3 regions of the Bacillus sp. UNC322MFChir4.1 genome follow, and region 1 is predicted to be linked to each of the others. Evidence: riboswitches for the same ligand, from Rfam matches in the RefSeq annotation. Region 1 holds a riboswitch; each other region holds the start of a gene.
The links. Region 1 has a riboswitch for lysine ahead of BR72_RS14470 (amino acid permease). Riboswitches for the same ligand answer to the same signal wherever they lie in the genome.
Positions count from the first base shown of each region.

Region 2: linked by a shared signal. The riboswitch ahead of BR72_RS10365 (aspartate kinase) and the one ahead of BR72_RS14470 (amino acid permease) in region 1 are both predicted to bind lysine.
Region 3: linked by a shared signal. The riboswitch ahead of BR72_RS14315 (amino acid permease) and the one ahead of BR72_RS14470 (amino acid permease) in region 1 are both predicted to bind lysine.

Region 1 covers NZ_JQKQ01000037.1:16,276-26,478, reverse strand. The annotation lists gene BR72_RS14480 (kinase) at 1-106, shown strand, start outside; gene BR72_RS14475 (iron-sulfur cluster biosynthesis family protein) at 166-462, opposite strand; gene BR72_RS14470 (amino acid permease) at 725-2,194, opposite strand; lysine riboswitch at 2,302-2,495, opposite strand; gene BR72_RS14465 (VOC family protein) at 2,939-3,757, shown strand; gene BR72_RS14460 (zinc-binding dehydrogenase) at 3,795-4,724, shown strand; gene BR72_RS24995 (phosphotransferase family protein) at 4,867-5,754, shown strand; gene BR72_RS14450 (NUDIX hydrolase) at 5,840-6,292, opposite strand; gene BR72_RS14445 (GNAT family N-acetyltransferase) at 6,438-6,908, shown strand; gene BR72_RS14440 (NUDIX hydrolase) at 7,073-7,537, shown strand; gene BR72_RS14435 (MFS transporter) at 7,637-8,839, opposite strand; gene BR72_RS14430 (MarR family winged helix-turn-helix transcriptional regulator) at 8,950-9,498, opposite strand; gene BR72_RS14425 (DUF4018 domain-containing protein) at 10,065-10,203, opposite strand, start outside.
Region 2 covers NZ_JQKQ01000023.1:32,171-42,373, reverse strand. The annotation lists gene asnA (aspartate--ammonia ligase) at 1-739, shown strand, start outside; gene BR72_RS10365 (aspartate kinase) at 956-2,185, opposite strand; lysine riboswitch at 2,408-2,595, opposite strand; gene BR72_RS10360 (DoxX-like family protein) at 2,778-3,686, shown strand; gene BR72_RS10355 (DUF4166 domain-containing protein) at 3,691-4,320, shown strand; gene BR72_RS10350 (YndJ family protein) at 4,308-5,936, shown strand; gene BR72_RS10345 (ABC transporter ATP-binding protein) at 6,266-7,033, shown strand; gene BR72_RS10340 (FtsX-like permease family protein) at 7,046-8,911, shown strand; gene BR72_RS10335 (PepSY-associated TM helix domain-containing protein) at 9,256-10,203, shown strand, end outside.
Region 3 covers NZ_JQKQ01000036.1:30,931-41,133, reverse strand. The annotation lists gene BR72_RS14315 (amino acid permease) at 886-2,304, opposite strand; lysine riboswitch at 2,437-2,616, opposite strand; gene BR72_RS14305 (hypothetical protein) at 2,896-3,225, shown strand; gene BR72_RS14300 (hypothetical protein) at 3,283-3,465, opposite strand; gene BR72_RS14295 (hypothetical protein) at 3,709-3,894, opposite strand; gene BR72_RS14290 (NADP-dependent glyceraldehyde-3-phosphate dehydrogenase) at 4,163-5,602, opposite strand; gene BR72_RS14285 (ABC transporter ATP-binding protein) at 6,290-8,044, shown strand; gene BR72_RS14280 (ABC transporter ATP-binding protein) at 8,041-10,041, shown strand.

The DNA of each region.
Region 1 (10,203 bases):
TCAAAAGAACATTGCCAAATTTGAGAATAGATATTGGAAAGCTGAAGAATTTTATGTCAATACGGAAGCTCCTGATAAACATGCTGATTTGGTTCTAAAAGGATAGAATAAAACAAACAACGCATTGTGTTTTTCGATGCGTTGTTTGTTTTATTTTAAAAAGCATTATTTTTTTAGCGATAAACCATAAACAATCGTTTCACTTGGTGTTGTAATTTTAAATCCTGTATTGTAGTCTAGCGTCATTGTATTTCCGATATAATCTTTTGTAAAATCGTCCATTTGAATAACGAGCTGATCATCTTCAAATACAACATCATTTGCATTGTATTTATCAACTATTAAATCTATGTTTACATAGACAGTACAAGTGTTTCCGATACTTCCTTTTATTCTAACAATGATTTTATTTTTGTTTTGTAGCAATTGTTCTTTTGTTGTATTTGTAACACGAATATTCATATGATCACGTTCCTTTCCTAAACACCTATTTTAACAAAGAAACAATAATATATAAATCTAATTTTGATTTTTCAATATATTAGTTAATGGCATGTAAAACAAGAAGTGACCGCTACTTACTTTTTCCCTTTGTTGTAGACATTGCATGTGGAAGGAGAAGTCCTTGAGCGTTTCTATACACGCTAGATGCCATCGTTTGCCTAAAAACATATATACAGTAACACGAGAAAACCTACCAACAGAAGTTGATAGGTTTTGGTTGTTAAAGCTCACATTTATCTAATGGGATAACCTTTGTTTTCTTTGTAAATTTATAGCCTAACCAAAGTATTAAGAAAAGAGGTAAGCCAATATATGAAACGAGTACACCGTTCCAATCGATAGACTCGCCCATAAATGCACCGTAGTTTTGACCAAGAATAACGATTAAGCATAATGCAAATGCAAAGATAGGGCCGAATGGGAACCATTTTGCTTTATATGGTAAGTCATTTAAGTCTTTTCCTTGTGCAATATATGCTTTTCGGAAACGATAGTGACTAATTGCAATTCCGATCCAAGCGATGAAACCTGACATACCAGAGGCATTTAATAGCCATACATATACAACACCATCACCGAATAAAGAAGCTAAGAAAGCAGCACATCCAACTAATGATGTTGCAATCAATGCATTTACTGGTACGCCGCGACTATTTAATTTCCCTAAAAATTTAGGTGCTTTACCTTGGTTTGCTAAATCCCAGAGCATACGTGCTGATGCATACATACCAGAGTTACCTGCAGATAAAACAGCTGTTAAAATAACCGCGTTCATTACTGATGCTGCAAAAGCAATCCCCGCTTTTTCAAATACAAGTGTAAATGGACTTACTGTTATATCACTTGCTGCAAGGTTTTCGTTTGTATAAGGGATTAATAAACCGATTACGAGAATTGCAAAAATATAGAATAATAGAATTCGCCAAAAGATGCTGCGAATTGCTTTTGGGATGTTACGCTGTGGATCTTCAGTTTCGCCAGCTGCAACTCCTAATAATTCTGTTCCTTGGAATGAGAATCCAGCTGCCATAAATACACCGATAATTGCCATGAAGCCGCCGTTAAACGGTGCATCTGCAACTGTGAAGTTTTTAAAACCAACAGGTTCTCCGCCCATAATACCGAAAATCATAAGAAATCCGACAATTAAAAAGGCGATAACAGTTACAACTTTTATAAGTGCAAACCAATATTCCGCTTCGCCAAATCCTTTAACTGATAAATAATTTAAAAGAAACATAATAGCTAAACAAATTGCACTCCAAAGTAAGGAAGGCGTATTAGGAAACCAAAATTTCATAATTAATGTAACTGCAGAGAGTTCAGCAGCAATTGTGATAGCCCAGTTATACCAGTAGTTCCAACCTAATGCGAATCCAAGTGATGGATCAACAAACCTTGTTGCATAGGTGCTAAATGATCCTGCTACAGGCATGTAGGATGCTAATTCTGCTAAGCTTGTCATTAAAAAATATACCATAATACCAATTGCAGCATAGGCGACGAGAGCACCACCAGGACCAGCTGTATGGACAACACCACCGCTTGCTAGGAATAAACCTGTTCCAATTGTACCACCAAGTGAAATCATTGTAAGATGGCGAGATTTCAATCCGCGTCGTAGTTCATTAGATGTTTGTGCAGATTGTTTTGAAGTTGTAGAGGTAACGTTAGTAGTTGCGCCGTTCATGTTCAACACTCCTTTTCTTGTAAGATAGGAAGGAGCGGGGGGAATAAAAAAAACCGCCAAAGGACTTTAGCGGAGCATTTCAAAAATAGCCACCCCATCATACCTTCCGTTAAGATAGCGCCCCACGTTTACACGGTAATTTTGTAAACGTGACAGTTCTGTTCCTATTCGAAAACAGCCCCAGCATATACTTCCAGAGAAGAAGTATAAACTTCGGCAGCTTTTCCTTTTATCTAGAGTTATTGACGTTCTCTGTGTCTCGTCTAGATTACTAATAAAAGCCGCAACCTCTACCTCATCGGATTGATGAGGATTTTTCTATTACTATGATTTTTAATATATGGCAATTGTAATGATTTTCTGAAAATAGTGCAAGGACTTTTTTATAGAAATAAATGGCTATTTTAGAAAAGCGCTTTCAAAATTCATCCCGTCCTAAAAAAAGTATGTATGAAATAACCTCCTAATAAAAAAGGTTATACAATGGTTTCGTAAAATGTTTCGAAAAATCCTTCAAAATTAATAGAAAATTCAGACAAATATTTTTCGACAAATCTATTGAGATGAAATTTTTATTACTAAGAAGAATATAGAATGCTCTTTCTAGAAAAAATCCTTTATTCTTCCAATTAGCATAATTTTTTCATTATAATAAACATAAGTTGACAGAGTCTTTGTAATTTTAAGTCACAAGAAAGAATTGAAGTGTAATGTACAAAAAGGACAAAAGTATGGGGTGAGGAGATGTTACAGTTTGATCATCTTGTTCATGTAGTTAGATGCTCTCCAGCTGAGGCGATAGACCAAATGAAACTACATGGATTTCATGTAGTTCTAGGAGGGGAGCATACGAATTGGGGAACCCACAATAGTTTATGTTATTTTGATTTAGCATATATTGAGTTTTTAGCAGTGCAAAATCAAAAGGTTGCAAACCGAGCGGAGAATCCTCTTATTCAACAAGTTGTTCATAAGTTGCAAACAGGAGAAGGAATGCTTCAAATTGCGCTGCGCACAGAACATATGGAAGAGCTTGCTAAAAGGCTGGTGGAAAAGGGTTTTCGAATAAACGGTCCATTGGAAGGTAAACGTATGAGGGATGGCGGAACTCTCTTAAGGTGGAAGATGTTATTTATTGAACAAGAAGAAGGCGGTCCTAGATTTCCGTTTTTTATTGAGTGGAGTGAATCGGATGAAAAAAGAAGGGATGATTTACAGAGAAAAGGAGTAATTTCACCTCATAACAATAACATAATTGAAATGAAAACAGTTTTCTATACTATTACTAATGTAAATGAAACAAGCAAACACTGGGAAGAGTTACTGCAAATAGAAATGAGTCCTCCAACAATAAATAAGGAGTGGAATGCGGTAGTTCAAGGTTTTTCTCTCGGGAAAATAACCATTCAATTTTGTGAACCGATAGGGAATGGTATCGTTCGGGATCAATTAAAAAATCACGGTGAATTCCCATTTGCTGTAGAGTTTGAAGGGAAGGAAGACAATATGAGTATATGTCATATACGGAATGGTATGTACTTATTCACAAAGGAATTATGTTAATTGGAGAAAGTTAGAGTTATTAGAGGGTGGGAGAAAGATGGAACAACATTCGCTCGTTTTATGCGGGAAAAAGCATCTTGAATGGAAAAAAGAAGAGATTGGTAGATTGAAAGAAGACGAATTGTTAATTAAAACAATAGCAGGCGCTATAAGTATTGGAGCAGAATTACCTCAATATAATGAGAATGATAAAACAGAAACGAGGGCCACTTACCCTAAAGAAACCGGTTATGAGAGTTATGGTGAAGTTATAAGTGTTGGTAATTGTGTCGAGTCATTTAAAATTGGTGATCGGGTAGTTGCTTTTTACGGACATAAAACCCTTGGGATTGTGAAAGAGAATAAAGCGATCCCAATTCCAAGAGACGTCCCATATTCATTCGCTTTGTTGACAATACTATCGTGTGATGCTGCGAAAGGAGTACGGAAATTAAATCCCAAAGTGAATAGTAAGGTACTTGTAACTGGAGTAGGAACAGTGGGGTTACTTTCCGTTTATTACCTTAAACATGCACTAAATCTTTCTCAAATAGACATAATTGAACCAAATGAAGCTAGAAGGGAAATAGCGAAAACATTTGGTGCTACTAATCTGTATAGTCCGAATGAAATAAAGGAGAATTATTACGATTATGGGATTGAATGTTCAGCTACAAATTCAGCGTTTACATGCCTTCAAAAAGGTGTTAAAGAGAATGGAGAGATATGTATTTTATCAGATGGTAATAAAGAAGATTTTTATTTAACACCAGAGTTTTATGAAAAGGAACTACGTATAGTAGGTTCTAGTGATGGATTAGATTATAAAAGGCATGCAAGTTGGTTCTTACATTATGTCAAACATACTCCATTTGTAGGCCAGTTATTTGAACATGAAATAACACATCAAGAGCTCATTCGGTGTTTTCAAGAGTTGAGTGATGAAAAAATAAAACCAATAAAGGTATTGGTTAAATATATTAATTAAAGGTTTTAATTTGTTTGTGACAAAAGTATAGAATATGGATTTGTTGAGCCTTGTATTTTGTATTAAATCAAAGAAAATATTTCGGGGGAATTATTAATATAAGATTTTTAGATAATAACAAAAAATGAAAGGATGGTGTGAATTGAATAAGTTGCCAGCATTGGTTCAGCGATTTATCAAAGATAATTATGGAGAGCCGAAAATGATAGTTGAGCTAAGTGGTGTGAATAAAGAAAGAGGCGCATCTTGCTTACGCCTTTTGTTTGAAAAGCGCTCTGTTATAGTTAAAAAAACTATATATAAGAGAGAATATGATGTTTATAATCATTTAACGTCGTTTTTTCATAGTAAAAAGATTTATATTCCTAATACATATTACACGTATGAAGAAGAAAAAGGTTATTGGTTTGTAATTGAAGATATACCACTGCCATTTCCTAATACTAGATGGAAAGGTGATACAGAGCAAATAAAGTATTTATTTACTTTGCATTTCAATACCTGGAATCAAAACTTAAACATAAATGAACCATTCATCTTTCAATGGAGGAAGAATTTAGATAACAAAGCATTAAAATTACTACCATTGAATTTAAAAGCAGTAATTGAGGGTTTACGTATTGTATCTAAAGATATATTCGCTAAATTATGTTGTATATCCGGTGATCCTAATCCTACAAATTGGGGAATAAGAAATAATAATCAATTAGTTTTATTCGATTGGGAACGTATAGGATATGGGTCCCCTGCTATTGATCTTGCTATTATAATCCCTGGCTTAGGAACAGTTGATAAATCATTAGAAACTAGTATTGCCAACACATACATTAACTTTTGGAAAGCTACTTCAGTATCTTTTCCATATTCAGTTTCAGAATTAACACAGCAAATTACAATAGCTAAAATATGGAGTGCATTAGATTTTATAGTTAATAATGCAGATACATTAGAAAAACAAACACTTGAGCTTATAGTCAAACAGTTAAGTGATAAATTAGAATACGAACATGCGACTTTGCAGAAGATGTAACAAATTTAAGTAACGGATTTTATGTAAATAAAAATTAAACTTCTTTTTTGGGGAATAAAAGGGTGATCATTCTAAGAAAAAGTAATTATTTTTGTTTGCATAATAAAATCGCTTGCCTCACAGCCCATTGTTGATGATCATGAACAAGCAACTGCTGTGCTTCAGAAGAAGATACCCAATGCAGGATATAGTCATCTTCTTGAGGGGTATGCTTTTCTTGTGTTTTGTTACATATGTAAAAATACCCATCATTTAAATAGTAAACGCCTTCTTTTTCAGCATAAAAGTAACGCTCAGCATTTCCAACATACTGCTGCACTTCAATTGCCCAGCCTAATTCTTCTAATAGTTCACGATGTAAGCAGCTTTCTTTTGTTTCACCATTTTCTATTCCACCGCTAGGTAAAAAGTAACGTATTCCTTTTTGGATAATGGCTATTTTAGTAGTATTTTCATTAAAAATAATTGCATAAGAACTTGGGCGTAAGATGTATTCTATATGCTGCTTCTTCTCGCCAAAAGAAGGTTTTATTTGCATATTTTTCACCTAATTTCATTTGTTTTAATTGAATTATCTCATATGATGATAGGAATCTGCAAAAATGAATTTTTAAGTTAAAAAGGAAAATGCATCTCAATATCTAATAACATAAATATCAATGGAAAAAGAGAGGGGATGACAAATGCACGTTAGGAAAATTAGACCTGAGGATTATACTACAATTCATTCTGTTATAAATGACTGGTGGGGCGGGAGACCGATGGCAGATATGCTGCCAAAGCTCTTTTTTGTTCATTTTCAAGAAACTAGCTTTATTGTTGAAATAGACAATGAAATCGCTGGCTTTTTATGTGGCTTTTTCTCGCAAACTTTTAAAGATGAAGCGTATGTTCATTTTATCGGTGTGAATCCGAAATTTAGAAGACAAGGGATTGCATCAGCACTGTATTCTTCTTTTTTTGATGCAGTTCGTTCCAATGGTCGTCACGTTGTAAAAGCAATAACATCTCCGGTTAACAAAAAATCTATACAATTTCATCGTGAGATCGGATTTGAGATTGAAGGGGGAGATGATGAAATAGATGGAGTGTCTGTACATACAAACTATGATGGAAAAGGCGGAAGTCGAGTGTTATTTATAAAGTATATGTGAATTACGATAAATTAAGGGTAATTTCCATAGTTTTAGTAAATGGAGGTTTTTAAAAGAATTAAGTAATATCAGAAGATTTAATAAAATACTAGAAGATTAGCCACAAATTTCTTAAAATGAAATTTGTGGCTTTTGATTTGTAAGTTAAGTATGGGGGGATAGAGATGGATATTGTTTTTACAGAAAACGGAAAGCGATTCAATTATCGCGTAGCAGCCGTTTGTATTGAAAATGGTCAGGTTCTTCTTCATCGCGGGAAGGGAGATAATTTTTGGTGTTTACCTGGCGGACGAGTTCAGATGCTTGAAAGTAGTGAGTCTGCTCTGAAAAGGGAGCTTCAAGAAGAATTAGAAGCGAATGCAAATGTAAAACGATTAATATGGGTTGTGGAGAAGTTTTTTACTTATGATAATCATGAGTTTCATGAAATTGGCTTTTACTATGAAACGCATTTAAAAGATGGTTCCATTCCAAAAACAGGTTCTTTTATAAGAGAAGATGCTGGGAGACAATTTGAATTTCAGTGGGCATCAATAGAAGAATTACATCTGTTTAATACACAACCGGCCTTTTTAAAAACAAAGCTCAAACATTTACCTGAGTGTGTAGAACATATTGTGACAACGTAAAGAAATAGGGAAATGTATGATAAAAAAGAGGATATAAAGGTATCCTCTTTTTTACGTGATGGAGTGAATCAGTACATATTAAAAGTAGCGGAAATCTCCTTATTTCACTTCAACTATTGGTGAATTTTCATGCTTAACGAGACAAGCTGCAAGTAAGCCTAGACCGAGTATGGCTGCAAGTAGAATAAACGTCGTAGTGAAACTGAAAGCTTTCATAAATGTAAAAGAGATAATTGGACCAAAACTTGTTCCAGCAAATAAAATGACTGTGTACATTGATATTGCAATACTACGAGCTTTACCTCCTAATTGACCAATAAGAGAAACTAAAGAAGGTACGGAGAGTGCAATACCACTTACAAAGACAATACTCATTACTGTTAAAAAGAATATGTTTGTAAGAAAGCCCATCGAAGCTAGGGCGAAAATGGAGAGAAGTAGCGCCCACCGAAGTACAAACAGAACGCTAAAACGTTTTGCTAATTTACCTGCTAGTGGAGACAATATCATTCCTAGGACCCCGAATGAACGAATATAAAGAAGTTCGTGATTGTTCATTTGGAAAGGTAGATTAGTTAAATACTGTCCTAAGGTGGTGTACATACTAACAAAAGACATGAGTAGAACAAACGCTATTACGTAACTAAATATTAGATTTTTATTAGTAAAGACAGTGCCGAGTTGCTTCATTGGCTCCCAAATATTTTTCTTTTGATTATGACTTATACTTGTTGGTAGTAACCAGAACACTATTGATGCAGTAAGAATATAAACTGCAGAAAGGGAGTAAAAAACAAATTGCCAATGAAATTGTTGGCTTACGTAAGCACTAAACACTTGACCGACGATTCCGGCAACGAGGAATCCTGTACTAATAAAACCAACAGCACCAACCTTTCTTTCGTTAGGGAATACTTCTAGTGTGTACGCTAACGCTACTGGTGAAAATGTTGCAGCAGCTAAACCTTGTAGACCCCTTAATACAACAATATATGAGAAAGAATGAACCATTCCAAGCAGTAATGAAATGACACTTAAAGAAATTAATCCAATGCATATAATGTTTTTGCGGCCATATTTTTCAGAAATCGCACCGTAAATAAAACATCCACTAGCAAAACCTATTGAAAATATACTAGAAGTTGTAGCTGCTTGCGATAGAGAAACATGAAAATTATCACTAAACATGGTAATGAGTGGGATACTTACATATAAACTGGACATAACAACCATCCCAGTCCAGCATAATATGAGTGTCATAAGATTATAGTTGTGCTGTTTTTCAAAATCGATCGCGATCATAAAATCACCTTCACCTTTATTTTAATTATATTAACTTATAGTTAGATAACCTAATTAAATGGCTAAAAAAGAGCTACTATCGCTTTGGATAGGTAGCTGTTAATTGTTATTTATCGCCCAACTCCAAGTCGTACTTGCATATTTTCATTTAATTTCTTGATGATTTTCTCAAATACTTGGCGCTCAGTAGGATCTAATTCATCAAAAATAGAGGCACAAACGGACCAATAAGTTGGCAATACTTTTTCAACAAACGTACGGCCTTCTTCGGTAATACTGACATGGATTTTTCTACGATCAAACGAGCTGGGTTTTCGTGTAACAAGGTTTCTTTTTTCCAACCAATCAATCATAGAAGTTGCAGATGCCCGCCTAATTCCTAAACGTTCAGCTATTGCTGAAGGAGTTATCACTTTGTTATCATGCAGAGTTATTAAGATTAGCAAATCAAGTTTGCTTTCTGTAATCCCGAAGTGAGCTAACTCTTGATCCATTACATCTAAGATATTATCGCTTAACCATAACATGATTAAGCCCATAGAGGCATCATTACGGTTTGTACTTGATGATGCAGAGTGATTAATAAGGTCTAAATAAGGGTGAATACCCAATTTTGGTAAGGTATCATCTGAATATGTTCCTTTTCCGTTCTTACGCATTTTCTTTATGTCTACTCCCTTTAATTAGATTATCTAACTATAATCTATTCTAACTACAAGAAAGGAATTACGCAAGAGGAATTGTAGGAAAATTTATTCTTTTTTTAGTGGCTGTTATTTTAGAAGGAGAAAGATAATAAAGTTCAACTAATAATCAGTGGGGGTTTTCTTCATCCCCACTGATTATTAGTTGAACTAATCGGGCTTTTACGGGCAGTTTATCTCCCACCTAACTTCTTAAGAAAAGCGGAAGCGGCTCGTCCCGACAGAGAGGCGCTTTTGGCCTCGTCCGAGGGGGCGAAACGACCGGAGATTCTAGCCGCTAGAGCTGGACTTTGCTTTCGCCGAATTTTGAGGTGGGAGTATTACTGCCCGCGAATAGCGGGATAAATTAGAGCATGTTTTGATTAAATCTTAATTTCTAAATTTAGACAGCAATAAGCAAAAAAATAATGATGGTAGTTTTCACTTAATAAAATAAAGGAGAGCACATGTTGTAAATGACTAATGCATACTCTCCTTTATTTTTCACATTGCTTTCATGAAGGTCTTGAAAGCTTTTTATATTATTTTTTCTTATTAACTACCTTTTTGTAGTTATATAATGTATGCGCTTCTGTTTTGAATTGCTGAAGAAGAGTGCTATCTTCTTTCTCTCCATACCTGGTAGTACTATATGCTTCTATAATAATGTTGGACTGAATA
Region 2 (10,203 bases), on a different contig from region 1:
TTTGCATGAATATGGATATGAAGCTGGTGAAGGATTATATACAAACATGAACGCAATTCGCCGTGATGAAGAGTTAGATGAAACGCATTCCATTTACGTTGACCAATGGGATTGGGAGAAAATTGTTCAACAAGAATGGCGTACAACGGATTATTTACAAGAAACAGTACGAACAATTTATGGAATATTCAAAGATTTAGAGGGCTATTTGTTTGAGAAATACCCGTTTCTTGGTAAATATTTACCAGGAGATATCGTGTTTATCACTTCACAAGAGCTGGAAGATAAATATCCAGAATTAACACCGAAAGATCGTGAACATGCGATTGCAAAAGAATACGGTGCTGTCTTTATTAGTGGGATTGGCGGGGCGCTAAGCTCTGGTGAAAAACATGATGGACGCGCATCGGACTATGATGATTGGAAGTTGAACGGAGATATTTTATTCTGGCATCCAGTACTGCAATCTTCATTTGAGTTATCTTCTATGGGGATTCGCGTTGACAGGAAATCTCTTGATGAACAATTAACAATAGCAGGAGAAGATTTCAAACGTGAGTACGATTTCCATAAAGGGATTTTAGAAGATGTACTGCCGCTAACAATTGGTGGTGGAATCGGACAATCGAGAATGTGCATGTACTTTTTACGTAAAGCACATATCGGTGAAGTGCAGTCTTCTGTATGGCCAGATGAAATGCGTGAAGCGTGCAAAAAACAAAACATTCACTTGTTTTAAAAAGATTCAACTTCAAGGGCTAGACAGTTCTTGTGTTAAATGTTGCCGAAGGAACTTTATACCGTGTCGAATCGTCGATATATTTTAAGAAACGATCGATATATTGTGAAAAGCGCCGATAAATGTACCATTTCTGCCGATATATCGGTGGATATGTAAGAAGGAGCCGATTTCCAAAAGTCACATAGATGCTTTGGGAAATCAGCTCTTTGTTTTTTAATTAATTGATACAAACGGTTCAACTTTTGCCATAAATGATTCATGAAGCGCTTCGACACCTTTTACTAAATGAAGGCGGTCGATTACGACAGATACTTTAATTTCTGATGTACTGACCATTTTAATGTGAATATCTTCTTCTTGTAATGTGGAGAACATTTTCGCGGCGACACCTGGATTAGATACCATACCCGATCCAACGATTGATACTTTTGCTAGGTGGTTTTCATACTCTACAGATTCATATTGCATTGATTCACGATTTTCTTCTAAAACTACTAATGTTTCCTTTAAGTCATTTGAATGTATAGAGAAGGACAAATGTACAGTTCCTTCATTTGTAATACTTTGAATAATAATATCTACATTAATATGCGCATTTGCCAATGTAGAGAAGACTGCGGAAAGTTTTCCTGGTTGTAAGCCTTTCGTTGTTATACGTGTAATATTATCTTCAAATGCAATGCCTTTTACGATTGATTGTTGTTCCATGTTACATTCTCCCCTTACGATTGTTCCATTTTCTTGTGCCATGCTTGAACGAACTTCTAATATAACGTTATGGTTTTTGGCGAATTCGACGGCTCTTGGGTGAAGTACGCCAGCACCTAAATTTGCAAGTTCTAACATTTCATCATAGGAAATTTCATCTAATTTATAAGCATTTTTTACAACGCGAGGATCAGTTGTGTAAACACCTGTTACATCAGTATAAATATCACATTTTTTTGCTTGTAATGCTGCCGCTAACGCAACAGCAGTTGTATCAGAACCACCGCGGCCAAGTGTTGTGATTTCTTGTTCTGCGCTTAAGCCTTGAAAACCGGCTACAACGACAATCGTTCCTTTTTGTACATAAGATTGAATCCGCTCTGTATTTATATCGGTAATTCTAGCACTGCCATGTACGGATTCTGTTGTAATACCAGCTTGCCAACCTATGAGTGAAATTGCCTCGTACCCTTTCGTTTGCAAAGCCATTGTTAATAAGGAAATTGAAATTTGCTCACCTGTTGTAAGTAACATGTCCATTTCACGTTTGCTCGGTTGATCTGTAATACTAGCAGCTAAAGAGACGAGTTCATCTGTACTATGTCCCATTGCTGAAACAACCGCTACAATCCCATGTCCTTTTTCATATTCTTCAATGATTAAATCGGCAACATGTTGAATCCGTTCGATGTTTCCGACAGATGTACCGCCAAATTTTTGAACAATAATTTCCATGATAAGTGCCCTCTTTCAAGTTAATATAGGTAAATTAGGAAAAAATGTTGTCAAACATAAGATGGGAAATATAGATCCCTTTTACTCCTGTAAAAAAGTAAATAAAAAACACCATCTCAAATAGGTGAGGATGGTGCTGTTACAGGAAAAGGGAAACAGAATACGGAGCTAATAAAAAAACCGCCAAAAAAGAAGATAATCATAAAAACATGATTTCTCTTTTTTGTAGATAGCTCTTCATATATACACCGCTGTATATATGACAGTTCTGTTTCTATTTGAAAACAGCCCCAATGTATATGCTCAGAGGCACATATACATTTCGGCAACTTTTCCTTTCATCTACATTCACTGACAATCTCTGTGTCTCCTATAGAATACTCATAAAAGTTGCGACCTCTATCTCACGTCATTAGGCGAGAGTAATTGGTTGTATGAAGTTATTGGTAACATTTGTTCCATAGTAATTAAAATGTTGAGAGAAATCAAGTAGGTTATAAATATTTTTAATTTTTAAAATATTATAAAGGGAATAAAAATGATATAAAATGTTAGATGTTACAATATTTAACATAGGAATGGAGGGGTGTGAATGAAAGAACAAAATCCTATTTATGTACAAACAGAAATAGAAACTACAATGGGTGACCTTTGGGAATATACACAAGATCCAAAGATACATACTGAATGGGATGTACGGTTTACAGAAATATCGTATTTAGAGAAAAACGAAGGTGAACCACAGCGTTTTTTGTATAAAACAAAAATTGGTTTCGGATTAGAAATTGCGGGAGAAGGAGAATCAGTAGGAGAATTACGAAAAGAAGGCGGAGAACGCATTTCGTCATTGAAATTTTGGACGGATAGTAAACTTTCGCTAATTTCCATAGGGAGAGGCTACTGGAAGTATACACCGAATGAACAAAAAGTTCGTTTTGAAACGCAGTATGATTATGAAACGAGGTTTGGAGGTATAGGAAGAGTTATAGATTTATACATGTTTCGTCCATTGTTAGGGTGGGCAACTGCTTGGAGTTTTGATGCCTTGAAATTGTGGTTAGAAAAAGGGTTTCATCCACGATTATTATTAAAAAGAGCTGTTACATATTATTTGATTTGTATTTTTCTATCTTTTGTATGGATTTATCAAGGGCTAGTTCCGAAAATTTTATTTACTCATCCAGAAGAGGTGCAGATGCTTTCTAATGCTATTGGTTCGGAAAGTTATAATCATTTGATAATTAAAATAATTGGATTTTTGGAGATTGTGTTTGGAGTGACCTGGTTGTTACCGTTCCAAAAACAGAAATTATTTTTTCTTCATATTTTTATATTATTAATATTGACAGCTACGGCGGCACTTGCGAATATCACTAGTTTTATGCAGCCTTTTAATCCGATTACGTTAAATATCATATTAATTGGATTCTCAATAATTGGTTATATGAATAGTGATAACTTACCGCAAGCGAAGAATTGTAAGAGAAGTAGAAAGGAGTAGAAAATTGACTTCCATTTACGAAACATTATTAGGAGAATCCTATCAACAGTTACACCCAAAATTACAGCAACGGTATGCAATTACAGAAGGATATAGCTTTACAGGAGAAGGACGAATGGATGAAATTACTGAAGGTTCTGCTGCTGTTAGACTGTTTTTAAAAGTAGCAGCAAAATTCCGGATGTTCTTTTCCGAAAGAGGGACAGAAGTACCATTTATTATCCAAAATAAAGCTGAGAAGGACAAGAAAGGAAAGATATTTGTAAGATGGAATCGGATGTTTTTGTTTGGTGAAAAAAAGCGTTATTTTCATGCTGTCATGTATTTGAATGAGAAACAAAACGAAATTGTCGATTATTTTGGAGAACCTCATTTGCTTGTATCGACGCTCGCGTTTCACGTTGATGCAAAAGGAGCGATGCATATTTCATCTAAAAAACAATGGTTCTACTTATGGGGAATGAAGATTCCGTTGCCAAAGTTTTTATATGGACAGGCAAAGATTATAGAAAGCTATGATGAGGAATTAGAGTGTTATCGGATATATGTACAAGTACAAAATCCATTATTAGGACCGCTTTTCTCCTATAAAGGGACATTTAGAGAAGGGGATCTAAATTTATGCGAAATTTAATAATTGGCTGCATCTGTTATGTTATTTTTCTTATATTAGAGTGGTCAAATATACATCCTGTTGAAGCAATTATATTATTGTCTATTCTTGTTTTTATCCCGCTGGCGTTTTCGATTGTAGATAAGAAAAAAAGAGACGGAGAAGTACTATTTTGTTATCAGCTTGCAGTATTTTTTTATCCAGTTGCAGCAATAAGTGCAATGCTAGCTTTTGTAACAAACTATTATCTCTTTGCGATAATTTGGTTTATATATACAGGTATTATCGCATTGTTTGGAGTAAGCCGATTATTAGAAAGAGGATGGAAACCGTTAGAAGAAACTGCCATTGATAGTGGATTTATATATTTATTTTTAGGTGGCTTTTGGTTCTTTGCCTCTGTAGCAAATATACAAATTATGCAGTTTAGTTCAGATATCGTCTTACTCACAGCAGCCCATTTTCATTATTCTGCTTTTTTACTTCCCTTGTTTGCAGGTTTGTTAGGGAGAAAGCAACAAAAGAAAAGTAAATTATATATGATCATTATGTTTATTATCATCATTTCTCCGATGACAGTTGCAATTGGTATTACTTATTCGAGTATATTTGAATTTTTTGCGGTGCTATTTTATCTTCTTTCGCTTTATGTTTATGGGATTTTTGTATGGAAAACAAAATTTACTTCTATGAGTGCAAAAGTTCTTCTTATTATCTCGTCTGGTACGCTTATGGTAACTATTCTTTTTTCGCTTCTCTACTCATATGGGAATTTTAAGGGAATGATGACCGTTACGATTGCGCAAATGGTTTGGATTCATGGAGTTGTGAATGGAGTGGGCGTAGCATTACCTGGCTGTATTGGCTGGATGATTGAAAAGACTGCGCCGACATATTGTTATTATGGGAAACCAATGAGTCGTATAAAAGGTAAGGCGAAAATTGGAGAGGATGTTTTAATAGAAAATAAGTTAATAGAGAAGAACGAATATACAGGCCTTATAAATAACATGATAGATTTTGATAGTAAACAGTATAATACACCGAATGTATCACCACTTATAATTGATTTTTATGAGAATACAAAAGATTATGAGTTAAAAGCAACTATTCACTGGTCACGCTGGTTTCGGCCATTTGCTTTTCTGTATGAAAAAATAAGCCGACATGTGCAACAAATTCATTTAGGAATGGGAAATCGCTTAGAGCGAATGAAAGGAGAAATTGTTGCTATAAAAGATGAAAAAGACGGTAGAAATGACGTCAGAGCGTGGGTTCGGAAAAATGAACAGAATGAAACGATCTTTGTTGCACTTTACTCTCAGCATGAATATAAGAGTGAAACATACATGAATATTGCGTTGCCATTACCGTATATGAATATGACGGGAATTTTAAAACTGCGTAATGATAAGAAACATCTTATCATTACGAGTAGATTAAGGAACAGTGCAAGAGGAGATGAGGGGATATATTTACATAGTCGCTTCTTTACAATTCGTTTGCCGCTCACAGAAACGTTTACGATAAGAGAGAATGATGCAACAACGTTAACTGCACATCATCGAATGTGGCTGTTTGGTGCGAAGTTTCTAGAGATTGATTATGAGATAGAACAAAAAGAGAATATTGCATAACAAAAAATGAGTCTGGTATGATGCCAAGCTCATTTTTTATTAGGTGTTCTATATAAATCTATTTTAAATTTTTGATATATAAGTTTCCGCTATGCAGAATACAGCATGACCGCTACTTGCTTTTTCTTTTTGTTTTAAACATTGCATGTGGCAGGAAAAGGCACTGACCGTTTCTATGCGCGGCCAGATGCTCTCGTCCCCAAAAAAAGAAAGGGGTTTTTAACTTGTGTATATAGTGAATCTTAAGAATTCTTAAGAATTTACCTACAAGAAACTTAAAAAATTTCTGAGAAGATACGAATAGATACTGAGAGATAGGGGATGAAGTTATGAAAAGTGCTGTAGTAGAGGTAAATCAGGTTGAAAAAGTATATGGGAAGAGAAATGAAAACCACTCAAGGGTATTAAAAGGAGTAACGTTATCAGTAAAAGAAGGCGAGTTTGTTGGAATCATGGGTCCATCGGGATCAGGGAAAACGACGTTGTTGAATGTGATTTCGACACTTGATCAAGCGACTAGTGGTACGGTGAAAATTGCTGGAACCGACATTGCGAATATGAAAGGAAATGTATTATCTGATTTTAGAGCGCAAAAGCTAGGATTTATTTTTCAAGATTTTAATCTTCTTGAAAACCTTTCAATTTATGAAAATATTGCATTGCCGTTGTCACTGCAAGGAGTGTCTTCAAAAGAAATTGCAGGAAAAGTACAAGAGGTAGCGATAAAACTTGGGATAGAAGCAATTTTAGAGAAATACCCAACTGCAGTTTCTGGTGGGCAAAAGCAGCGTACAGCAGCAGCTCGTGCACTCGTACATAATCCAGCAATTATTCTTGCAGATGAACCAACAGGAGCACTTGATAGTGAAAATGCGAAAAGCTTATTAGAAGCGATGCATGATTTACATGAAAATCATCACGTTAGCATTATGATGGTAACGCATGATGTGTTTAGTGCAAGTTATTGTGAACGTATTTTATTTATCCAAGATGGATTGCTTTATAAGGAAATTCACCGTAATGGAAGTAGAGAAGCATTTTATCAAGATATTTTAAATGTGCTTGGAAAAATGAGTTCTTCCAAGGAAGCGATATAAGGAGATGAGGACATGTTACTGAAATTATCGATACATAGTATACGAAAGATGATGAAAGATTATCTTGTTTTGTTAATTGGTCTTATCGTTAGTATAAGTGTTTTTTATATGTTTCAAACGATGGCTTTAAATACTGAATTTACGAAAGGAAATAGTATTATTAGCAGCATTCGTATTGTCTTTGGGATTGGTTCTGTGTTACTTTCGTTCATTACCTTATTTTACATTCTTTATGCAAATTCATTTTTGCTTACACTGCGCCGAAAAGAATTAGGAATGTATATGATGCTTGGTGCAAAAAAGAAAAAGGTTGCACAGCTGCTTTTTATCGAAACAGTGGGGCTTGGAATGGTTGCTTTACTGATTGGAAATGTAGTAGGAATTGGATTAGCAAGTGTAGTAGGGAAGATTCTTATAAAAGGTATGGATGTATCAGCGAAGGGATACGATGCGTTTTATTTTCCTGCTTTAATTGCAACGTTACTGTTCTTCTTTGTTCTTTTTGCAGTGACAGGGATGATTAATAGCATTCGTCTTCTGCGCAAAACAGAATTAGAGCTTATACGAGAAGATGAAACACAAGATGAGGTAGAAAAAAGTAAACTTCGTATTACTGTTTTTACGGTGCTTGGAATTTTGATGTTAGGCATTGGATATTACTCGATCATTCATGTGAATAAATTGCAGGAAATGGGACTTATAGTTGCAACAATTTGTACGACAATTGGAACTTATTTTATATTTGGTTCATTATTGCCTTTATTTGTTACGATGTTAAAAAGAAATAAAAAAAGAAACGAAGCAGGACTTAATAGTTTTACCCTTGCACAGCTACGTTTTCGAATTAATAGTTTATCGAGAATATTAGGGACAGTTTCTATGTTGATTGCACTAGGTGCTGGTGCGATGACAGCTGGGATGGCGTTTCAAAAAAATGTTGGAATGACAACGGAATTTTCGCGAGTGTATGATGCGACGATTCATGATCCAAATGTAGAAGAGATAAAAGAATTAAAGCAAATGAATATTATAGAAGAAAAGAAATATCCTTATAAAGAAAATAACGAAGCGGTTTACTTTTCACGTGACGATTTACTTAATCAGCCACCGCTTATTTCGGAGCACAGAAGTGCAAAGAAAAGTAAAGAGCCAATCCGTGTTCGCGTAAGTGAGGGACTTCCTGAACCAATATACACATCGCTTGAGAAGCCGGAAACGCAGCAATATCCCAGTATGCCTGGGCAATGGGAGGATGCACTCGTTCGTGAATTTCAAATTAGTTACAATCAATTTGGTGGAAAGCCGCTTCGCATCGCTGATAAAGAAAATTATGAAAAAGTACAAGGAACAGTGCACTCACTCCTTTTAATTCGCGTTGATAATTTGCAAAAATATAAACCGATTCTTACAAAAATAGATCAACGACAAAAAGAAGTTGCACAAAAAAATATCGGGGAAGAAGTACCAATGCAAACGAAAATGACGACGTATCAGTATATGTATACTTTTATGAGCGGTACAATGTTTATGGGGTTTTTTCTAGGCGCTTCTTTTCTTGCGATGATGGCTAGTTCGCTTATGTTTAAAATTTTAACAGGAGCATCTAGAGATAAACGCCGCTATGCCATGCTTCGAAAAATTGGTGTTCGAAAAGGAGTGCTCTCTCGCAGCATCTATAAAGAAGTATTCTTCATCTTCTTATTTCCTGGGATTGTTGGAATTGCTCATGTATTAGTTGGCATGAATCTATTTTCATTCATTTTACTTGATCCGTATGTGAAAATTTGGATGCCAATTAGTTTATTTGTCTTCATTTATCTTGCATATTACTGGATAACAGTACAATTGTATAAAGGTATGGTATTGCCGAAAGTATAATGCTGAGAGAAAGACCTTATGTATGATTGTGTATGTAAGGTCTTTCGTGCTTATTGAAAGTGAACGTATATAAATCTACTTTAATTTTTCGGCATATAAGTCGCTTCTAGGCATGGCCAGATGCTCCCTCCCGCCTAAAAAGAAAGAGGGTTTTTATGTCGGTTTTTTAATTTGTATTTCTCTAAAAATCTTGCAGTCAGAAGTTTTATAGAAAAATTGTAAATAAGTTTGAATAATCCTCACAAAATGTTCACATATATCCGATATATTAAAAATCGAAATTATAGTCTTATAAGTTTCTATAAAGAAGGAAGGACGAGTAACATTTAGGGGGAAAACGAAATATGTTTGCAAAACAACAAACAGTAAATCATTCTACTGAAGATCATGAAGTTCGGGTAGACAGTTCAAAAGCACAATTTTTATATCGAGCTGTATGGCGCTGGCATTTTTATGCTGGCATTATTTTTGCACCTTTTGTAATCTTATTAGCAATCACAGGTATTATCTATTTATTTAAACCGCAAATTGAAAATATCATATACAAAGATTATTACTATGTACAGGCTACAAAGGAAAAGTTGACTGCTGAAGAGCAAATAGAAGCAGTCAAAAAAGCGTATCCTGGTGCTTCTGTTACAAAGTACAAGCCATCTTTTGTGTCAAATCGTTCAGCAGAAGTGGGAATCGTAGATAAGAAAGTTCCGATGACGGTATTCGTAAATCCACATGATGGAAAGATTTTAGGGGATTTAAAGAAAGAAGAGAGATTTATGAGTCAAGTGGAGCGGATGCATGGCGAGCTTATGATTGGCAAGGCGGGAGATCGGATTGTAGAGATGGCTGCTTGCTGGGCCATGATTTTGTTGATTACCGGCTTATATTTGTGGTGGCCGCGTAATAAAAAATCAATTTTTGGTACATTGATTCCAAGGTTTTCTAAAGGAAAGAGGACCATGCTAAGGGATTTACACTCTGTTCCGGCGTTTTGGTTTTCACTGTTCATTTCTCTATTTATACTGACAGGACTTCCTTGGTCTGGATTATGGGGGGATTATATTAATAAAATCGCAACGGCGACAAAAACAGGATACCCGACGGGACTATGGGATGGTAATTTGCCGCAGTCTACTGTTCCATCTAAAGCGGTAGCGGATGTTCCTTGGGCAGCAGAAAAGTTACCAGTTCCAGAATCTAAGGAAAATAAAACAGCCCCTCTTATGGTGGCAGACATTATGAAAATAGCAGAAAAAAATCAATTAGAAGATGGATACGCAATTACATTCCCTAAA
Region 3 (10,203 bases), on a different contig from region 1:
CTAATAATCAGTGGGGGGATGAAGAAAACCCCCACTGATTAAAGTTTCACTTTATCTTCATGGCAGCAATCTATGCGCTGAAAAGTGATAGGTAATAAGTGATGTATGGCTGATTAATTACGATAAAATATATCTGTTTTTGGACAAACTTCTCACCTTGGGGAGTTTGTCCTTTTTGATTATATGCATAACTTCTATTCCAGCAAACGCTTTGGACAGCTGTTTGCAATTGCTGTCCAAAGTGTTTCGATTGTCATTATAGTCATCTCTATATTGTAGGATTATTACGATTTGAAATATATGAACAGGTTCTCAAAGCGACTTAATACCCGTTTTTTCGAAAATGTTCCAGTCTTTTATTCTTATGTTTTCTTCTTTTTGGTGCGTGTTCAGTTGCCATGCATAGGCTAGCTATAATATACATGCAATTAGATATTGCTATTGCTAGTACGGTTAAAGAAAAAGGCATAATAGGTAAGACAGGGAAAACGGCTAAACACATAAGAAGTGAGCGGTTTAGAATAATTGCGAATATGACTAACGTGAGGGACATGAGTAGAAAGGGAAGAAATACTATCATTTCTATATCTAAGTAAAGGTTGCGAATAAACACAATTAAATTGAAAGCGCATCCTAAAATCCCAAATAAATACCCTACAATATGTACAACACTTCTCTTTTTAAAAATTTGTAACATGTTGCCAATACTCCTTATTCCTTTTTCTGTTATTTTATCATATACACATCACGATATTGTGGGTAAATTTGGAAAAGTTTTTTGATTTAACACTGCGTGTGGCAGAAAAAGAACATAGCCAGATCCTCTTGTCTACCCTAAAAAAGTGGGTTTATGTCTTTGTATGCATACAAAAAAGCAAGCCACCCTTAGGCAACTTGCTCGCTTTGTTTCTCTTTTTTCTCATCGCGTTTCATTAATGGATAAAATGCAAATCCGACAACAAATAATCCAATCCCAAGCAGGAATGTTTTCATATCAGCGGATCCTGTTTTAATAACCCATAATGCATAAATAAGTGCAATCGCCGCAATGATTCCATCTATGATGCGAGAGCCTTTTTGATTTTCGTATGTTTCACCTGTCATTACGAGTTTCAGCTGGAAGATTGGTGAAACGAGATATGGAATTAAGTATGCTAGCGTTGAAACGGTAATTACAAATGTATACGCTTCGGCAATTGTGCCTGATAGTGTTGAGAATAGGAACACTTGCGACATAATATTTGTGATACGAAGCGAATAAATTGGGCTTCCTTTTTTATTTGTTTTTGTAAAGAAAGAGGGGAAGAACCCTTCTTTTGCAGCTTGATATGGTACTTCTGAGCTTAATAAGACCCAACCAAGAATAGATCCAAATAAAGAAGTAAGTGCAAGCAATGCCATTAGTTTTCCACCGCCATGACCCATAGCTGCGGCTAAGGCATCTGCTAATGGTCGTTCAGATGCTTGCAGTTTATCGATATGAAGAACGCCCATTGTTAAGATTGTAATTCCTAAGTAAATACCAACTGTTAATAATAAACCAGCAACAGTTGCGTGTTTTACTGTTTTTGGTGAAACAGCACGGTTTGATAATAAGACAGCTGACTCGATGCCGATAAAGGCCCAAAGTGTTGTTAAGGCAGCTAAGTTTACTTGTGATAATAGTCCGTGTGAAATGCCTTCTTTATCAATAATCGGTGTATACCATTGTCCAAATTTAGATGCTTGGAAGGCAAATAACGTGACAACGATGAAGAGAAGGAATCCTGTTACTTTCGTTGTTGTTGCGAGGAAGTTTAGTTTCCCAGCGCCGTTTATGCCGTTCGTTAAAATCATATGCGTCCCCCATAGTAAAAGGGTACAAATAGAGAACGTAATTAGTTTTCCGACTTCAATGTCAAACGCTCCGATTGTAAATAATACACGTGTATCTTTCATAATTGGGAAAAAGAGCGATAAATAACCAGCAAATGATGTAATGATTGCTACGTTACTTGCCCAGTTTGCAACCCAGTAGCCCCATACGATGCTAAAACCCGCCATTTTTTTCGTTTTTTGTGAAGAAAAGAGCGCATAAGCATGACTTTGCGGACCTGTCGTTAAATCAGGGCGACGAATTGCTAAATTACCGAAAACAAGTGCTAGCATTAACACGCCAAACCCTGTTGTTAACCAAGCTAATGTAACCCCAAGAGGGCTAGCCGTTTGTGCTAATGTACTCGGAACCATGAAAATACCTGCTCCGACCATATTTCCAACTACAAATGCAGTGAGTACCCAAAAGCCCCATTTTTTTTGTTGCATAGAAACTACCTCCAAAATTAGTATAACCAAGTCAAGCGAGGAGATATGTATGTGTTTGAAGTTCCAAACAAAACAAAAAAGCGCGTATATGCTCACGCGCTCCTTAATCTTATTAAGAAACCCACGGACATATCTCTCGATAGCTCTCCACAAGCAAAAAGCTTGTGACAGTCCTGCACTTATTCAATGCAGACCCAGCAAGAAAGCGTTGTGGATACTTCTTACTTCGGCAATGATTCCTTTTTGATTTGTTCAGCGATGCCACACATCTCCCAAATCGTACTATTAATCATTGCAACCTCTACCTCACCGAGATACGAATGAGGATTTATATATATAGTTAACATAACCAAGGGTAACAAATGGATTTTTATTCGTCAATGCAAATGATTATAATCGGATGATTGTGAGAATAGAGTATGTTTTAAATAATGAAACAACTTCTGGATTTGCATCATACAATATGTATATAAAAGAAGGGAAAAGTGCAACATCTATCATGTGGAGCACTTTATTTCCTCAAAACTTTGAGGTAGGGATAAGCGGATGGAGAGCTGGTTTAAGAGAAACTGCTTTATATGTGGAAAGGGAATGGATACGTGTGAAAAACCGAATCCAATAGAGGAGTTAAAAAAACAAAATGAAGAACTCGCAGCTTCTTTAGAACAGTGTATGAGGTTACTCTATAATATACAAAAGAATGTAAGTAAAAAAGCAGAAAAGAGTGCATTGCCTCCTCTTTTTTCATTAGGAGATAAGATAGAAATATTTGACGGAGAAAATAGTATAGAAGGTATCTTTATTGAGTGTACAAATGAATGGTTATATTGGATTAACGTAGATTATGACTTAACCATTAGTCATATAAAAAGTGTAAAGCGTATTATAAAAAAAGAGTCTATTCAAAAAGGGTATGTATAACACTTTCTGAATAGGCTTAGTATCTTTTTGTGAGAGGGTTAAATCATTTTATAGGAATTAGGAAACTTTACGAATGCTAATTGTATCTAAACTTGTAACGTTGATATTTGCATTGTTATCAACCCAAACTAAGAAGTTGTTATCTACGCGAATGAAAACACCTCGGCCGTCAATTTCACGTCCTGCTGAGAACACGCGAATTTTGTCGCCTTCTACTAAACCATTTAATGTGATTGCCATAAGGCCGCCTCCCCTCTATTAGAAGTTAATATAATATATGAAAATGATAGAGAGTGTGTGCGATAGGAATGTAGTACAAGCAACCATTTTTATAGAATTACATTCAATACTAGTAACTACTCAGTCATATGAAAAGTGTAAAGTGTATTATAAAAAAAGAGTCTACTCAAAAAGGGTATGTATAACACCTTTTGAATAGACTCAGCGTCTTCTTGTGAAAGAGTTAAATAGTGTCATAGGGAATTAGGAAATTTTACGAATACTAATTGTATCTAAACTTGTAACGTTGATATTTGCATTGTTATCAACCCAAATTAAGAAGTTGTTGTTGTCAACGCGAAGGAAAACACCTTCACCATCAATTTGACGTCCCGCTGAAAACACGCGGATTTTATCGCCTTCTACTAAACCATTCAATGTGATTGCCATAAGACCGCCTCCCCTCTATCAGAAGTTAATATAATATATGAAAGTGATAGAGAATTGGTGTTAGAAAAAGGCTGTGCTAGAAACTATTTTCTACTTCCGCTAATATATCAATTTTTTTAACCTAAAAATGCTGCTATCCGAAACAACCCATGGCCAGCACTCACATTGTCCTTTTGTTTTAAACATCGCCCGTGGCAAAAAAAAGCCCCGACCGCTACTACGCACGGCCAGGAACTCTTGCCCATCTAAAAAGAGGGTTTTTATATCGTTACATCAAATTCAATACAGTTACTTTCTCGCGTGTCATTGATTCCAGGCTTTTACGAATACCTTGTGCGCCCATACCAGAACCTTTTACACCGATAAATGGGAAGTGATCTGGTCCGCGTTCTGTGCGGCCGTTAATTTGAACAGAGCCGGTTTCGATTTTGTTTGCGATGTGAAATGCTTTGTTAATATCTTTTGTAAATACACTTGCTTGTAAACCGAAATCAGATTTGTTTGCGATTTCTATTGCTTGTTCGTCAGAAGACACGCGAATGATTGGGAGAATTGGACCGAATGGTTCTTCCCAAGCGACTTTCATATCTTCTGTTACATGGTCAAGAAGTGTTGGATAGATTAAGTTACGCTCACGTTTGTTGCCGATGACAACAGTTGCACCTTTTTGCACTGCATCGTCTACTAAGCTTTGAACGAAATCAGCCGATTTATCATCGATTAATGGTACGATTGTGCTGTCTTGTTCCGGAGAACCAACAGATAGTTTTGTGATTTCTTCTTTTAATAAGCGAACAAGTTCATCTGCTACATGTTCATGTACAAGGACGCGTTTAATTGCTGTGCATCGTTGGCCGGAGTAAGAGAATGCTCCGCTAATAATATGATTAGCAGCTGCCTGTAAGTCTGCATCCGCGCGTACAATACCAGGGTCTTTTCCGCCAAGTTCAAGGACAAGTGGAATCATTGCAGCCTTTTTCGCTAAATGTCTTCCTGTGTATGTACCGCCTGTGAACGATACCATGTTGATGCCAGGATGCTCTACTAAATAATCACCAATGACAGAACCGCGTCCTGTTACTACGTTAACAAGTCCTTTTGGAAGACCTGCTTTATGCAAGGCTTCAATCATTTTAATACCGCTAATCGCGCCTTGTGTAGCTGGTTTAAAGATAACTGCGTTTCCTGTAATTAGAGCTGGTGCAAGCTTGGCAGCCGCTAAGTTGACAGGATAGTTAAATGGTGCGATTGCTAGAATAACGCCAAGCGGAGCGCGCTGAACAATAGCAAGTTTAGACTTAGCGCCGCCAGGGAAGCTATCGCCCATCATACTTTCACCATGCATGTGCATCGCTTCATCTACTGTGTAACGAATGAAGTCTGCTGTGCGAACAACTTCTTTTTGGGCATCTTTATATCCTTTGCCGACTTCTTTCATGATGATATCGGCAATTTCATCTTGCATATTCACGAGCTCATCAGCCCATTTATATAAATATTGTGCACGATCTTGAAGAGACGCTTCTGCCCAGTCTTTTTGCGCTTCTTTCGCAAATTGAATTGCTTCATCTACTTCCGAGCGAGTAATTGCTTGGACTTGTCCGATTACTTCATGAAGATAAGGAGATGAAATGTCGATTGTTTGCCCCGAAGAGCTTTCCTTCCATTCTCCATTTATATAAAACTTATACGTCTTTCTAGTTGTCATTGCTAAGTCCTCCTAAAAATTAGTGACTTGTAAGAGTGAGTATATGGTGATTGTAGGGGGTTTGAAAAAAGAATTCAAATGAAATGTTTGTGAAACCTATTTTTGGCATGATATTTGCAATCGCTTTCTTTTTTATAAAATGAGGTTCTGTTAAAGGATTATTAACGGGTCACTCGCTTTGCTTTCACATTGTCTTTGGCAGAAAAGGGTAGCATGGCTAGGAGCTCTCGTCCATCTAAAAAAAAGTGGTTTTTCAATTTTATAAAAAAACAATTGACAGAAAAGTCTTTAAAGTTATACAATTAAAAATGGAAAATAAAAGAAGAAGGAGGTGTGCGTGATGATTGTAACTGTATATGTGACTGGCTTAGGTGTTTTACAAAATAAATATCATCACGCAACCTCTACGGACAAATAACGCTTCTTGTTAGCTTGAAAAGAAAGCGTACGTTGCGTGTGCCGTGACGTACGCTTTTATGCGTTTTTCGCATATCGTCAAAGCGACGGTATGCCTTTTTTTGTCTCTTTTTTTAGATTGTTCCTATACATTTGTATAGGAACAATAATTAGCTTCAGAAAGGTAGGAATGACGATGGAAAAGTTTGAGGTGCGTATAGTAAAAACGGAGACGCTAGATAGCGGATAACGAGCTTATGTTCAAACAACAACGAGAAGGGAGAGGTTACATTGTTTTCTGTATTACAAAAATTAACATGGTTTTTTAAAACGCATTGGAAAAGGTATAGCATTGCCATTGTTTGTTTACTTTTTGTTAATGTCATCGAGGTAATCCCGCCAAAGTTAATTGGATTAGCAATTGATGATATAAAAGCTGGGGATTTAACAAACACAGGGATTATGGAGTATGTAGGGATGTTGCTCGCGGCAGCGGCAGCTGGTTATATACTTTCTTATGTGTGGCAATATCAGTTATTTGGCGGTGCATTTGTGCTTGAAAAAACGATGCGTACGAAATTTATGGGACATTTGCTGAAGATGACGCCAACTTTTTATCAGAAAAACCGTACAGGTGACTTAATGGCGAGGGCAACAAATGATTTAAAAGCGATCGCCATGACAGCTGGATTTGGTATTTTAACACTCGTTGATTCGAGTTTATATATGCTGACAATTGTGCTTATGATGGGGATTTCAATTAGTTGGAAGTTAACACTTGCAGCACTATTACCGTTGCCGATTATGGCGTATGCAGTGAGTGCTTATGGAAAGAAGTTACACGATCGCTTTACAGTTGCTCAAGATGCATTTGGAGATATGAATGATAAAGTGCTGGAGTCGATTGCCGGTGTACGTGTGATTCGTGCTTATGTACAGGAAAGAGAAGATGAGAAGCGCTTCAGTACGTTAGCGACAGATGTGTATGAAAAAAATATGAAGGTCGCAAAAATTGATTCACTTTTTCAACCGACAGTGAAAATGCTTGTGGGGATGAGTTATTTAATTGGCCTTGTGTACGGAGCGTTTTTAGTATTTCAAAATGAGGTAACGCTTGGGGAACTTGTATCGTTTAATGTGTACCTTGGCATGATGATTTGGCCAATGTTTGCGATTGGTGAGCTAATTAACGTTATGCAGCGCGGTAATGCTTCGCTTGATCGTGTAAATGAAACATTAGCATATAAGCAAGATGTACAAAACGTAAAGAAACCACTGCGCGTACATCAGCCAGATTGCATTGATTTTGAAGATGTATCGTTTTCTTATCCGACATCTTCTACGCTCAATTTAAAAAACGTATCGTTTTCGCTTAGCAGAGGGGATACGCTTGGGGTTGTTGGGAGAACAGGGAGCGGAAAAACAACGCTCGTTCGGCAGCTTCTGCGCCAATATCCACTAGGAACAGGGGAAATTGCAGTATCAGGTATACCGATGCAAAATGTTCACATCGATCAAGTATTAAGCTGGGTTGGATATGTCCCGCAAGAACACATTTTATTTTCCAAAACAGCGCGGGAAAATATTTTATTTGGGAACCGAGAAGCAAGTGAAGAGGAGTTGCAAAAGGCAATTGAAATTGCTGCGTTTACGAAAGACTTGGAATTTTTGCCGGATGGACTTGAAACGCTTGTTGGAGAAAAAGGTGTATCGCTATCTGGCGGACAAAAACAGCGTATTTCCATTGCACGGGCCGTCATTCAAAATCCAGAAATTTTAATTTTAGACGATTCGTTATCAGCGGTTGATGCAAGAACGGAAGCGGCAATTATTGAAAATATCCGGAACGAACGCAGCGGGAAAACGACGATTATTACGACGCATCGTTTATCTGCAACGCAGCATGCGGATTGGATTCTTGTCATGGATAATGGTGAAGTGATTGAAGAAGGAACACATGACATGCTCATTCAAAAGGGCGGTTGGTATACTGAGCAGTTTGAAAGACAACAAGGGGAGAACGTTGAAGGCGAGGTGAAAATATGAGTGTTGGCAAACGATTATTTCAATATGCGATGAAAGTAAAAGTAACGATTGGAATTGCTTTAGCGATGTTATTTATTTTCGTTATTGCGGAATTGGCTGGACCATTTGTTGCGAAAACGATGATTGATGAACATATTGTTGGCATTGAAAGGCCTTGGTATGAAACAGTAGAAGGAGATGATGCTGTTCTTTATCACAACACTTGGTATAAGCGAAGCGATCGGTTTGAAGCAGGTGAGCAGAAAGGAAAAGAAGTGCGCATTGTTCAAATTGGCCGCGACTATTATTTTATTCCGAATAAAGTTTCAAATGAAGGAACGCGCTCTGTAAAAGGAGACATGGTGACGATTCAGAACGGGAAAGCAGCGCAAGTATATAAAGGGACGAAGCTTACAGGGAAGGAAGTTTTCTCGTTTTATCAACCAGAAATAAAACGACTCCTGTTACTTGGCGGCGGATATTTAGCTCTATTACTCGTTGTATCTCTCTTTTCGTATGGAAAACAATTTTATTTACAAAAAGCCGCGAATAAAATTATTCAAATTATGCGAGAAGACGTGTTTTCTCACATTCAAACATTACCGATTCGCTACTTCGATCATTTACCGGCCGGGAAAATTGTTTCTCGTGTGACAAATGATACGGAGGCGATTCGCGAGCTATATGTAACGGTATTATCGACATTCTTTTCTAGCTTTATTTATATTACCGGTATTTTTGTTGCCTTGTTCTTATTGGATGCAAAGCTTGCGCTTATGTGTTTAATCCTGATTCCGATTTTATGTGCGTTGGCGGTTTTTTACCGGAAATATGCATCTGAATACAATCATAAAATGCGCTCACGCTTGTCGGACATTAATGGAACAGTAAATGAATCCATTCAAGGGATGCCGATCATTCAAGCGTTTCGTCAAGAGCGCAGGGCAAAACAAGAGTTTGAACAATTAAACGAAGAGTATTATATGTACCAAAATAAAATTTTAAGTTTAAATGCAGCAACGTCTCATAATATAGTTGGCGTGCTTCGCAACATTGCATTTACAGGTGTGATTTGGTACTTTGGCGGCGCATCATTAAGTGCAGCAGGTGTAATTTCATTAGGTGTGTTATATGCGTTCGTTGATTATTTAACGCGATTATTTTCACCGATTACAAATATGGTGAATCAGTTAGCGAACTTAGAGCAAGCGCGCGTTGCTGCTGAGCGTGTGTTTGAATTGTTAGATGAAAAGGGAGAAGCAGTGCAGGAAGAGCACATTCCGTCGATGAGAGGAAATGTTCGTTTTGATGACGTTTCGTTTTCTTATAACGGGAAAGATGAAGTGCTGCGAAATATTTCCTTTGAAGCAAAGCAAGGGGAAACAATTGCGTTAGTCGGTCATACTGGATCAGGGAAAAGTTCGATTATGAATGTACTCTTTCAGTTTTATGAATTTCAAAAGGGCAGCATCACAATTGATGGAAACGATATAAAAGAAGTGCCAAAACAAGCGCTTCGCGAACATATGGGAATTGTGCTGCAAGATCCATTTCTATTTACAGGAACAGTTGCTTCTAATGTAAGTTTAGAGCAAGAACGAATTTCGAAGGAAACGGTTGTGAAAGCACTGCGTGACGTTGGTGCAGAGCGTTTTGCGGCTAACATTGAGGAAGAAATAACGGAAAAAGGAAGTACGCTTTCAACCGGTGAAAGGCAGCTCATTTCTTTTGCCCGTGCACTTGCCTTTGATCCAGCCATTTTAATTTTGGATGAAGCAACATCGAGCATTGATACGGAAACAGAGGCAATGATTCAACAGGCGCTCGAAGTCGTGAAAAAAGGGCGAACGACATTTATTATTGCCCACCGTTTATCAACGATTAAAAGTGCGGACCAAATTATCGTACTAGACCGCGGAACGATTCTTGAGAAAGGCTCGCACGAAGAGTTGATGGAAAAGCAAGGGCGTTACTATGAAATGTATAAAACGCAAATTGCCGGTAGTCATAGTGCGTAGTGTTCACGTAATGTTCAGATAATTTTAAAATAATGTTTACAAGTAGGACGTATTCTCCCTTTGTCTATATGATAATTTGAATGAAAGGGGGAATATAAATGGAGGAATTATCAGTTACATTTAATATTGCGTTCTTTTTGTTATTATGCGGAATGATTGGAT